Regions from separate parts of the Streptomyces sp. Edi4 genome, predicted to be linked through region 3. Evidence: riboswitches for the same ligand, from Rfam matches in the RefSeq annotation. Region 3 holds a riboswitch; each other region holds the start of a gene.

What was found. Region 3 has a riboswitch for cyclic di-AMP ahead of ABR738_RS30210 (M23 family metallopeptidase). Riboswitches for the same ligand answer to the same signal wherever they lie in the genome.
Region 1: linked by a shared signal. The riboswitch ahead of ABR738_RS04675 (transglycosylase SLT domain-containing protein) and the one ahead of ABR738_RS30210 (M23 family metallopeptidase) in region 3 are both predicted to bind cyclic di-AMP.
Region 2: linked by a shared signal. The riboswitch ahead of ABR738_RS16835 (transglycosylase family protein) and the one ahead of ABR738_RS30210 (M23 family metallopeptidase) in region 3 are both predicted to bind cyclic di-AMP.

The regions. Positions count from the first base shown of each region.
Region 1 covers NZ_JBEJGY010000004.1:605,690-609,250, forward strand. The annotation lists gene ABR738_RS37705 (eCIS core domain-containing protein) at 1-649, opposite strand, end outside; gene ABR738_RS04670 (STAS domain-containing protein) at 848-1,300, opposite strand; gene ABR738_RS04675 (transglycosylase SLT domain-containing protein) at 1,573-2,355, opposite strand; cyclic di-AMP (ydaO/yuaA leader) riboswitch at 2,358-2,542, opposite strand; gene ABR738_RS04680 (RraA family protein) at 3,229-3,561, shown strand, end outside.
Region 2 covers NZ_JBEJGY010000004.1:3,257,590-3,261,150, forward strand. The annotation lists gene eno (phosphopyruvate hydratase) at 1-834, opposite strand, end outside; gene ABR738_RS16835 (transglycosylase family protein) at 1,129-1,851, opposite strand; cyclic di-AMP (ydaO/yuaA leader) riboswitch at 1,853-2,020, opposite strand; gene ABR738_RS16840 (transglycosylase family protein) at 2,277-3,278, opposite strand; gene ABR738_RS16845 (cytochrome P450 family protein) at 3,500-3,561, opposite strand, start outside.
Region 3 covers NZ_JBEJGY010000004.1:6,218,654-6,222,214, reverse strand. The annotation lists gene ABR738_RS30220 (HPr family phosphocarrier protein) at 1-115, shown strand, start outside; gene ABR738_RS30215 (GntR family transcriptional regulator) at 178-888, opposite strand; gene ABR738_RS30210 (M23 family metallopeptidase) at 1,083-1,850, opposite strand; cyclic di-AMP (ydaO/yuaA leader) riboswitch at 1,864-2,023, opposite strand; gene ABR738_RS30205 (M16 family metallopeptidase) at 2,247-3,561, opposite strand, start outside.

The DNA of each region.
Region 1 (3,561 bases), 5.6 Mb from region 3:
GCACGACGGGCCGGCCCTCGGGGTGGGCGTGCCCCCCGCCGTGGCACGCCCGCTGAACCGGTTCCGGCTGCCCGTCGGTGTCGGGGGCGGGCCCGGCGAGCGCCCGGGTGGCGTTCGCCTCGGCCGCCCGCTCGAAGGCGTCCGAGGGGTCCGACACGCTCAGGCCCTCCCCCGTGTCCGTGCCGGCGACGGGCCCTTGACGCTGCTGGATGACGTGGGTGAGCTCATGCGCGAGGGTGTGGCGGTCCGCCCCGCCCCTGCCGACCACGACATGGCTTCCCGAGGTGTAGGCGCGGGCGCCGATCTCGGCGGCCGAGCGCTGCGCCGTGACGTCGTTGTGCACCCGGACGTCCCCGAAGTCGGCGCCGAGCCTGCTCTCCATGTCGGCGCGTACGTCCGAGTCGAGCGGCCGGCCGGGGCCGCGCAGCACCTCGTGCACGGAGGAGCGCTGCACCGGCGCGCTGCCGAGCAGTCCGGCCACCGCCGCGTTCCCCGCGGACCGCTGAAGGGCGAGCACCTGCTGCGCGGAGAACGCCCCGCCGATGCCGCCGCCGCGTCCGGCGGGCGCCGCCTCGGCGCGCTCGGCGGCCCTCGGCGCGCGACCGCCGGGCGTGACGGATCGGCCCTGCTGGCTGTCCTGCGCGTGCACGTGAACCCCTTTGGTGGGTGGGACGTGATGTCCGGCGTTACGTACATATCAGCGCGGGATGCGCCGGTGAAGGTACGGAAGGGCAGTCGATGGGGCAGTCTCCACGCCGCCCCCTCACGGATGAGCGTTCACCCTCGGACCGCCGCGCACGCCCGGCCCGTCGCGCACCCCAGGGTGTGGCCGGTTCCGTACGGTACGTCAACTGCCGCCCGCGTGGCGCTTGTTGGCGGTGCCGGGCGGGCCGGCGAGGGCGCTGAGTGCCGCCTCCTCGACCGTGGCGGCCGGCCGGATCAGCCTGTCGAGACCGCCCGCCGTGAGGACGCGCAGATGCCACGGCCGTACGCACACCAGGCCGAGGCCCCCGTCGCGCTCGCGGGTCCTGCGGTGTGCGCGGCACAGCAGGGTGAGGAGGGCGCAGTCGAAGAAGTCCACGGGGCGCAGGTCCACGACCACCCGGGCGCCCGCCGGATGGGTGGCCGCGTCGAGATGCCGCCCCACGTCGGGCGCGGACGCCAGGTCGACGGTGCCGTACACCTCGACCACCGTGACGCCCCGCACCAGATGGGTGCGGGCGGTGCGGCAGCGGCCCGGCAGCAGACCCGGGGGAAGGGGTACGGGGTCCGGGGCTGACGGCCGAGCGGTGGTTCCCATGGCAGCTCCCGGTCCAGTAGGGATCCCCGCCCCTGCGGGGTACGTGATCGTCGGGCAGTCACCGTGGTCCCGGGGTGACGCACTACCACCCTAGGAACAGGCACGTATGCAGAAACGTGCAGCCTTCGATTTGTTCAGCCCTGGGAGTGAACAAAATTTGCGCCGCCCTCACCCGCGCGTCACCGGCGCGGTGCGGGCCCCGGCCGGGCGGCCACGGGACGGGCCGGGCGCCCTCCCCCCGCGAGGGGTGCCCGGCCCTGGGAACGCCTCGCTCAGTAGGCGCCGAAGACGTTGTCGATCGACCCATAGGTCTTGGCGGCGTAGTTGCAGGCCGCGGTGATGTTGGCGACCGGGTCGTAGAGGTCCGTGGACGTGCCCGGCACGTGGAACGCGGTGAACGTGGGCTGGATGACCTGAAGCAGTCCCTTGGACGGGGTGCCGGCCACGGCGTTGGAGTCCCAGTTGTTGATCGCCATGGGGTTGCCCGAGGACTCGCGCATGATGTTGCGGTAGATGCCGTCGTAGGTGCCGGGGATGCCCGCGCGCCCCATGATGTCGAGCGACTGCTTGATCCAGCCGTCGAGGTTGTTCGTGTACGAGGAGGCGGTCGCGGTGGCGAGCGTGGCCGGGCGCGCGGAGCGGTCGGCCCGGTCGGCCGAGGCGTCCCGCGCGGCGGGGGCCGCCGCCTTCGCCGGACCGTTGACGGTGAGCCGGAGACCGGGGTGGATCATGGCCGGATTGCTGCCGATGACGCCCTGATTGTCCTGGTACAGCTGCTTCCAGCCGCCGCTCACGCCGAGGGCGTCCGCGATCCTCGCCAGCGAGTCGCCCGCGACGACGGCGTAGCTCGTGGGCGACGCCTTCACCGCCGTGGCGGGCTTGGCGGCCGCCGCGACCTGGGCCACGGTGGCGGAGTGCGCCGAGGCCGGCGCGGCGCCGGCCGCGGTCGCGCCGATCACCGGCATGGCGAGTACGGCGCCGCCCGTACCGGCGGCGGCGAGGCCCCGGCTGAACGAGCTGGACTTGGGCCGGCGGTGCTTGCCCTTTGCAGGCATGGTCATGTCCTCTCCGTCGCCTGCGAGGTGAGCTGTCGGGTTCGGACGGGAGATGTCCGGCCGCGCCACACGCGGCTTCACCCCAGCCGTTCCGGAATCCGGACCGGCGGCTTACCTGGGTCCCCCGCTCCTGCCATACGTGTGTGGGAGGTTTCCGGACGGTGGCAGGATTCGGCGTTCCACCCGGATTGACGGTGAACTTAAACGAATAGGGCGAGCGGAAACAAGGCCGGAATTCGTGGATGCCGACCCGCGATATTGATCCACCAAAATGCGGGAATGTGGATCATGGCCGCCCGGCACTCAACTCTCTTGCGCCCGAACGGAAATGCCCTCGCGGACTTCACTGACTGCCCGTCGGGTGAGTGACCCAATTCACGCGCCCGACGCGCAACCGGTCGGGGAGTACCGCAAAATGACCAGGATCCCTCAATAGCCCCAATTGGGACAATATTCGGGCAGGGAGGGAATGCCATAGCATTCCATTTGGGACAGAACGGTCTTTCCGCGCCTCTTGTGGGCGGCCGAAGTGGGTGGTCTGCCTCGGGCGGGCAGTCGACCGAGGAGTCGCCGACTCGGACCCGTCGCCCTCTACGTCGGCCGGCTGACGCGTGGCGAATCCGGTGGACCCGGTCGTCCTTTCCCGGCTCTGGGCTCCCGGACCCCTGCTCGGACCTCGCAGAGGAAGCCCCCGGCGGCTTGCGGAGGCGGCCGGCCGGCCCGGAGGTGCCGCCCGCATCCCCCGGCGGGAAAAGGATGGTGGCGGTGGATCAGATCGCCTGAGATCATTTCGGCATTCGCCGTCCGGGCCCCGGCCCCGGCCGTCCGCCAGGTGACTCCCCCTCCAACTCGCGCCTCCGCCAAGGAAGAACAATGAACGCCGCCGAAGAATTCAAGAAGATTCCCACGACCACTCTCGCCGACCTTCTGGGGCGCGCCCAGGTCATGGATATCGGAATGCGTCCCCTGTGGTCCCCGATTCCGCGCGTCGCCGGTCCCGCATTCACCGTCCGGTGTCCTGCGGGTGACAATCTCATGCTGCACGCGGCCATCCACCGCGCCGAGCCGGGATCGGTCGTCGTCGTCGAATCGGGAGATCTGGACTACGCGCTGGCGGGCGGAAACGTCTGCGCGGTCGCCCAACGCCGGGGCGTCGCCGCCTTCGTGGCCGACGGCGTCATCCGTGACCTCGCCGAGGTACGCGAG
Region 2 (3,561 bases), 3.0 Mb from region 3:
CGCGGAGACGAGCTCCTCGTAGTACTCGGTCATCTCGGCGGCCGAGCGGGACTTGCCCTCGAACTCGTACTTGCCGTCCTTGTAGAACTCCGACGCGGCGACGTCGAGCGCGAGCGCGATGTCCTTGCCCGGGGCGTAGCCGGCTTCCTTGATGGCCTCAAGGATGAGGTCGAGGGCGGCGCGGTTGGACTCCAGGTTCGGCGCGAAGCCGCCCTCGTCGCCGAGGCCGGTCGACAGGCCCTTGCGCTTCAGGACGCCCTTGAGCGTGTGGTAGACCTCGGCACCCCAGCGAAGGGCCTCGGAGAAGGACTCCGCGCCGATCGGGGCGATCATGAACTCCTGGATGTCGACGTTGGAGTCGGCGTGCGACCCACCGTTGAGGATGTTCATCATCGGAACGGGCAGCAGGTGCGCGTTCGGGCCGCCGAGGTAGCGGAAGAGCGGCAGGTCGCTGGCCTCGGAGGCGGCGTGCGCGACGGCGAGCGAGACGCCGAGGATGGCGTTGGCGCCGAGCGAGCCCTTGTTGTCCGTGGCGTCCAGGTCGAACATGGCCTGGTCGATCAGGCGCTGCTCGGTGGCGTCGTAGCCGACGAGCTCCGGGCCGATCTGCTCGATGACGGCGAGGACGGCCTTCTCGACACCCTTGCCGCCGTAGCGGTTGGGGTCGCCGTCGCGAAGCTCGATGGCCTCGAAGGCACCGGTGGAGGCGCCGGACGGGACGGCAGCACGGCCGGTGCTGCCGTCGTCGAGGCCGACCTCGACCTCGACCGTGGGGTTGCCTCGGGAGTCCAGGATTTCCCGGGCTACGACGACGTCGATGGACGGCACGAGCATCTCCTTCTGGGATGTGACGCTAGATGTGACGCAGGCGGTGCAAGGGACCCGCGGGGTCGCTTCGCCTTGCGACAAGAGCCTAACCGGCTCCGGGGGTCCAGCCGGCCGAGTGCCCGCGTCCTGGGACGAAAAAGGGCCCAATGACCCTGATTCCCGGACAAAGGCCCACAACACTACTGCCCGGTAACGGCGAAAACCCCGGCCCGGCGCGTACGGGGGAACGCGCGCCGGGCCGGGGCTGCCTTGGGGGCGGGCCGACCTTGGGGAGGGGGCCTGCCTTGGGGGCCGGCCGGCTCAGCCGAGGTGCAGCTTCTGGCCCGGGAAGATCAGGTTCGCGTCCTTGACGATGTCCTTGTTCAGGTCGAACAGCTTCTGCCAGCCACCCTGGGTGTGGTTGACGGTCGCGATGTTGCCGAGCGTGTCGCCGGACTTGACGGTGTACTCGCCGTCGCCCTGCTTGACCGGCTCGGTGCGCTGCTCGCTGCGGCTGGCCTTCGGCGCCGCCTCGGTGCGCTGCTCGGTCTGCTGCGACTTCTGCTGCGTCTTCTGCTGGGGCTGGACGCGCTGCTTCGGCTTCGAGGGCTTGGCCGACTTCGAAGAGGAAGAGGACGAACCGGAGGTGTCCACATCGGCCTTGGCGCCACCGGAGCTCAGGTTGCCGGCGCCCGCGCAGGACCAGGCGCCCGGGCCCTGGATGGAGAGCAGCTTCTCGGCGGCGGCTATCTGCTGGCCCTTGGTGGCCAGGTCGGCGCGCGAGGCGTACTTGGTGCCGCCGGCGGCGGCCCAGGAGGACTGCGAGAACTGGAGGCCACCGTAGTAGCCGTTGCCGGTGTTGATGGACCAGTTGCCGCCGGACTCGCACTGGGCGACGGCGTCCCAGGTCTGCACGGAGGCGGCGGAGGCGTTGCCGGCCGCCATCAGCGGAGCGGCGACCGCGGCACCGGCGACACCGGCGAGCGTGGCGACACGGACGGCCTTGGACGGGCGGCGGTGCTTGCCCTTGCCGGAAAGCAGCATGAGTTCTCCTCACCGACGCCTGCGAGGTGAGCTGTCGGGTTCGGGCGTGAGCTGCCCGGCCGGACGTCGTGCGTCCGTCTTCACCCCAAGCCGGTCGGCAGTCCGTGTGAACTGCCGGGACCGGCGCCTACCTTGGGTCCCCCGCTCCTGCCTACGGCGCATAAGCGTCGACTGTTCCCATCGGCCGACGGCAGGATTCGGCGTTCTCGGTCGAAGGGGCTCGCGGTGACGAGCGAGTCCGACGAAAACACACGCCCCGCCAATGTTCAAAGAGGCACATCGGGGAGAAAACCCCCTTACTTGCGGCCACAGAAGGGATGTTTCCGCAGGTGAGGGGCGGGGCGGACGGACCGGGCAGACGGGACACGCCAGTTGAGGCGAAGAGACCCATGTCTCACTTGCACACAACGGACATACAGCCCGAACTAGCCCTGCTGCGGAGCCGAGTTCGGGGTGGCGGACGGGGCCGCCGACGCGGTGGCCGACGAGGTCGCGCTCGGGGTCGCGGGGGCCGCGGGAGCGGCGGTCACACCCTTCAGGTCCAGGCTCTGGCCAGGCAGGATGAGGTTGGGGTCGGTGCCGATCAGCCGCTCGTTGGCGTGGTAGAGCGCGGGCCAGCCGCCCTCGACCTTGTGCGCGTCGGCGATGACCGAGAGGTTGTCGCCGGGGCGGACGGTGTAGGCGCCGCTCGCGTCAGGGGTGTTGCCGCCCTCCCGTGAGGCGCCGTCACCCCGCGAGGCGCGCTGCCCCGCGTCGCGGTCCTCGCCGGCCGGGGCGCCCGTGCCGCCGCCGGCGGCGGGGTCGGGCCGGCCGGCCTCGGCGCCGGGCGCGGTGGACCCGGGCTTGGCGCCGGCGCCGCCCTCCGGCGCGGGGGTGCCCCGGTGCTTGCCGGAGCTGGACGGGGTGGAGGCGGAGGGCGCCGGTGAGTTGGCCGGGCCGTCCTGCCGGGTGGCGTCCGGGGCCGGGGTGGCCGCCGTGCCGCCCGGAGTGGCGGCGTCCTCGGGCGTCTTGGTGGCGGGGGTGGCCGGGGTCGCCGGGGTGACCGGAACCGACGGCGCGGGCGACGCGGTGGAGCCCGAGGTGTCGGGCACGCCCGGATCGACGTCCGCCGAGCCGCCGCCCTTGGTGAGGCCGGCGCCGGCGCCGCAGTTCGCGAACGCCGAGGGCCCCTTGGCCGCGAGCACCTTCTCAGCGACGGCTATCTGCTGGGCGCGGCTGGCGAGGTCGGCGCGCTGGGCGTACTCGTTGCCGCCGTACGCCTCCCAGGTGGCCTGCGAGAACTGGAGCCCGCCGTACAGACCGTTGCCGAAGTCGGCGCTCCACTGCCCGCCGGACTCGCAGGAGGCGACCTGGTTCCAGGTGCCGGCGTCCGCGGCGTGCGCGCCGGTCGCGGCGAGCAGGGGAAGCGCGATGGCCGATCCGGTCACTCCCGCCGCTACGACGAGGGCGGGTGCCTGGCGGGGTCGACGATGCCGTCCATTCCCGGAGCGCATGGATAAGGCCTTCCGTGTGACTGCTGAGCCGAATGAACGGTGAACGTAGCCGTACTCGAACGTCTGTCACAAGTCGATGGACTCACGATCACATAAAAGTCACAGTCCTGACGGCGTGTCAGTCGCGCTCCGTGCGAGGTGTCCGGTACGCCGCCTCAGCGCGGCGGGGTGAACGCGACCGGCAGCGTGCGCAGTCCGCGCATGATGAGGCCGCCGC
Region 3 (3,561 bases):
GCAGGGCGGCGAGGAGATCGTGCTGGCCTCCGACGCCGAGGGCGCGGACGCCGCGCTCGACCGGCTGGCGAAGCTGGTCGCCGACGGCCTCGAGGAACTGCCCGAGACCGTCTGACCCGGCCGGCCTCACACCGAAGGACCGCCGGGCCCCGACACGGGCCCGGCGGTCCTTCGTCGTCAGGTGCGGGCGCGCGCGATCTCGGTCCCGCGCGGCGCCCCTCGCTTCCTCGGCGTTCCGCTCGGTGCGGCCACCCCGGCCGCCCCGAGCCCGCGCGGCCGGTGGGCACGCGAGGACCGCTCGGTGTGCTCAGCCATGAGCGAGCGGGCGCGTTCGGCGTCGCCCCGGGCCACCGCGTCGGTGACGGCGCCAAGGCCGTCCCACGCCTGGGCCCCGCGCTCGGACGGATCGGCCACGTACATCCAGGCGATCTTGCGCCGCACCTGGGTGAGCGGCGCGATCAGGGCCGGGCTCGCGCAGGCCTGGGCCAGCGTCTCGTGGAACCAGCCCCACAGCTCACCGCAGTCCTCGCCCCCACCGCGCCCGGCCCGCTCCCTGCCCAGCCGCACCAGGGCGCGCAGCACGGTGAGATGGGCCTCGTCGCGGCGCGCGGCGGCCCGCGCCGCCGCCAACGGCTCCAGCAGCAGGCGCAGTTCGAGGAGGTCGGCGCCCTCGGCGGCGGTGGGCTCGGCCACCCAGGCGCCGGCGTATCTGCGGGTGGTCACGAACCCCTCGGACTCCAGGGTGCGCAGGGCCTCGCGGACCGGGACGCGCGAGACCCCGTAACGGCGGGCGAGCGCTTCCTCGGCGAGCCGGCCGCCGGGCTCGTGGACGCCCGCCACGATGTCGTCGCGGATGGCCGCGCACACCGAACGCGCCGGAACGCGCATGCCTCGACCTCCGCCTGGTACACGGCGCGACGCGGTCGTCGGCGCTGGTCGGGCGACTGTACGCAGGCCGTGTTAATTCCCCGTGACGCGTCGGAGCCCAGGGGCGCCTTCCGGCCAACGGCGAAGGCCCCCGCGCGCGTCGCGGGGGCCTTCGGTGGGCGCGGGGGCGCCGGGGTGCCTTCGGGTGGGACGGCTCAGACGTCCACGCCGTGGACACGCAGGTAGGCGACCGGGTCGATGTCCGAGCCGTACTGCGGCCCGGTGCGGGCCTCGAAGTGCAGGTGCGGGCCCGTGGTGTTGCCGGTGTTGCCCGACAGGGCGATCTGGGTGCCGGGCTCGACCGACTGGCCGACGGTGACCTGGATGACCGAGAGGTGGCCGTACTGGGTGTACGTGCCGTCCTGCATCTTGATCACGACGTTGTTGCCGTACGCGCCGCCGGGGCCGGCCTCCACGACGGTGCCGAGGCCCACCGCGTGCACCGGGGTGCCGATGCCCGCGTGGAAGTCGATGCCGGTGTGGCTGCCGGAGGACCACAGCGACCCGCCGGTCTTGTAGCCGGTGGACACATAGCTGTTGGATATCGGCGCGACAAAGGTGTTGAGGCGCTTGCGCTCGGCCTCGCGCGCCGCGCGCTCCTTGGCCTCGCGTGCTTCCTTGGCCCGCAGTTCGGCCTTGCGCCGGGCCTCGGCCTCGGCCTCCGCCTTCGCCTGGGCCTTCGCGGCCGCCTGCTTCTGCGCGTCGGCCTGGGCGCCGAGCTGGTCGGCGACGCTGTCACCGATGACGATGGCCTGCGTGAGACCGGTATCGGTGACGGTGTTGTCGGGGGCGGCGACGGCCGGGGAGGCGAGGGTGCCCACGACTCCGGCGGTGGCGAGGGTGGCGATGCCCGCGATGTTCGCGCTGCGGCGCGTCATCCGGCTGGGCGCGCGGTGTTTCCCGGTGGCACGGGTGAACGCCATGGAGCGGCGGTGTCCTTTCCTTCCATCTCGCCTACCGGGTTAGCTGACGGGTTCGGAGCAGGAAGGTCTCCTACGGACTCCCCCGCAGGCGGAGGCGTCCGATTCACCCCAGGGACTGAGTGGGTCCCCGGCTCCCCTGGCTCGCGCCATCGGGGACTCGGCGATCGCTGTCCGGTGCCGCGGCTGCGGCGGGTGGTGACGGACAGCGCGACTGACGCTAGACGGCCGGTCTTTCTCCTACCAAACAGACGTCGCTTTTTGTTGCGCACGCCACACGACAGAGAGGCAACCTCCCCAACAAACAGGACATATGGGCAAACCCCGGGGACGCGTGCGCCACCGGGGTCTTTCCTGTCACCGAGGCCCCGGGGATCCCGGGGGCCGAAGGGGCGTCAATCAGCCCGTGACAACGCTCACTTCACCGATGCTCAGCGCCCTGACCGGCTCCTCGATCTGCGCCGCGTCGCCCACGAGCACCGTCACGAGCCGGTCGGCCGGGAAGGCGCTGACGACGGCCGCCGTCGCCTCCACGGTGCCGGTCTCGGCGAGCCGCGCGTACAACTGGGCCTGGTAGTCGTCCGGCAGGAACTGCTCGACCTGGTCGGCCAGCGTCGCCGCGACCGCCGCCGCCGTCTCGTACTTGAGCGGGGCGACGCCCACCAGGTTCTGCACGGCGCTCTCTCGCTCGGCGTCCGTCAGACCCTCGGCGGCCAGCTTGCGCAGCACCTTCCACAGGTCATCGAGCGCGGGACCGGTGTTGGGGGTGTCCACCGAGCCGCTGATGGCGAGCATCGCCGCGCCGCCGTCGGGGCCCGAGCGCAGCACCTGGCCGAAGGCGCGCACACCGTAGGTGTAGCCCTTCTCCTCGCGCAGCACCCGGTCCAGACGGGACGTCAGGGTGCCGCCGAGGCAGTACGTGCCGAGCACCTGGGCCGCCCAGACGCGATCGTGGCGGTCGGGGCCGACGCGGCCGATGAGCAGCTGCGTCTGGACGGCGCCGGGGCGGTCCACGATGACGACGCGGCCGGTGTCGTCGGCGGTGATCGCCGGGACGGGGCGCGGCTCGGCGGTGTCGCCGGTCCAGGCGCCCAGGGTGTCGGCGAGGATCGCGTCGAGGTCGGTGCCCGACAGGTCGCCGACGATGACGGCGGTCGCCGTCGCGGGACGCACGTGCGCCTCGTAGAAGGCGCGCACGGCGGCCGCGTCGATCGCCCCGACGGTCTCCTCGGTGCCCTGGCGGGGCCGGGAGATGCGCGAGGTGGCCGGAAAGAGCTCCTTGGAGAGCTGCTTGGCGGCGCGGCGGGCCGGGTTGGCCTGCTCGTGCGGGATCTCGTCGAGCCGGTTGCGCACCAGGCGCTCGATCTCGGAGTCGGCGAACGCGGGGGCCGCCAGCGCCTCGGCGAGCAGCGAGAGCGCCTTCGGCAGCCGCGAGAGCGGCACTTCGAGCGAGACCCGGACGCCGGGGTGGTCGGCGTGCGCGTCGAGCGTGGCACCGCAGCGCTCCAGCTCGGCGGCGTACTCCTCGGCCGAGTGCTTGTCGGTGCCCTCGGTCAGGGCGCGCGCCATGATCGTGGCGACGCCGTCCAGGCCCTCGGGCTCGGCGTCCAGCGGGGCCGCGAGAAAGATCTCGACGGCGACGACCTGCTGTCCTGGCCGGTCGCAGCGCAGCACGGTCAGGCCGTTGGCGAGCGTGTCGCGCCCCGGGGCCGGG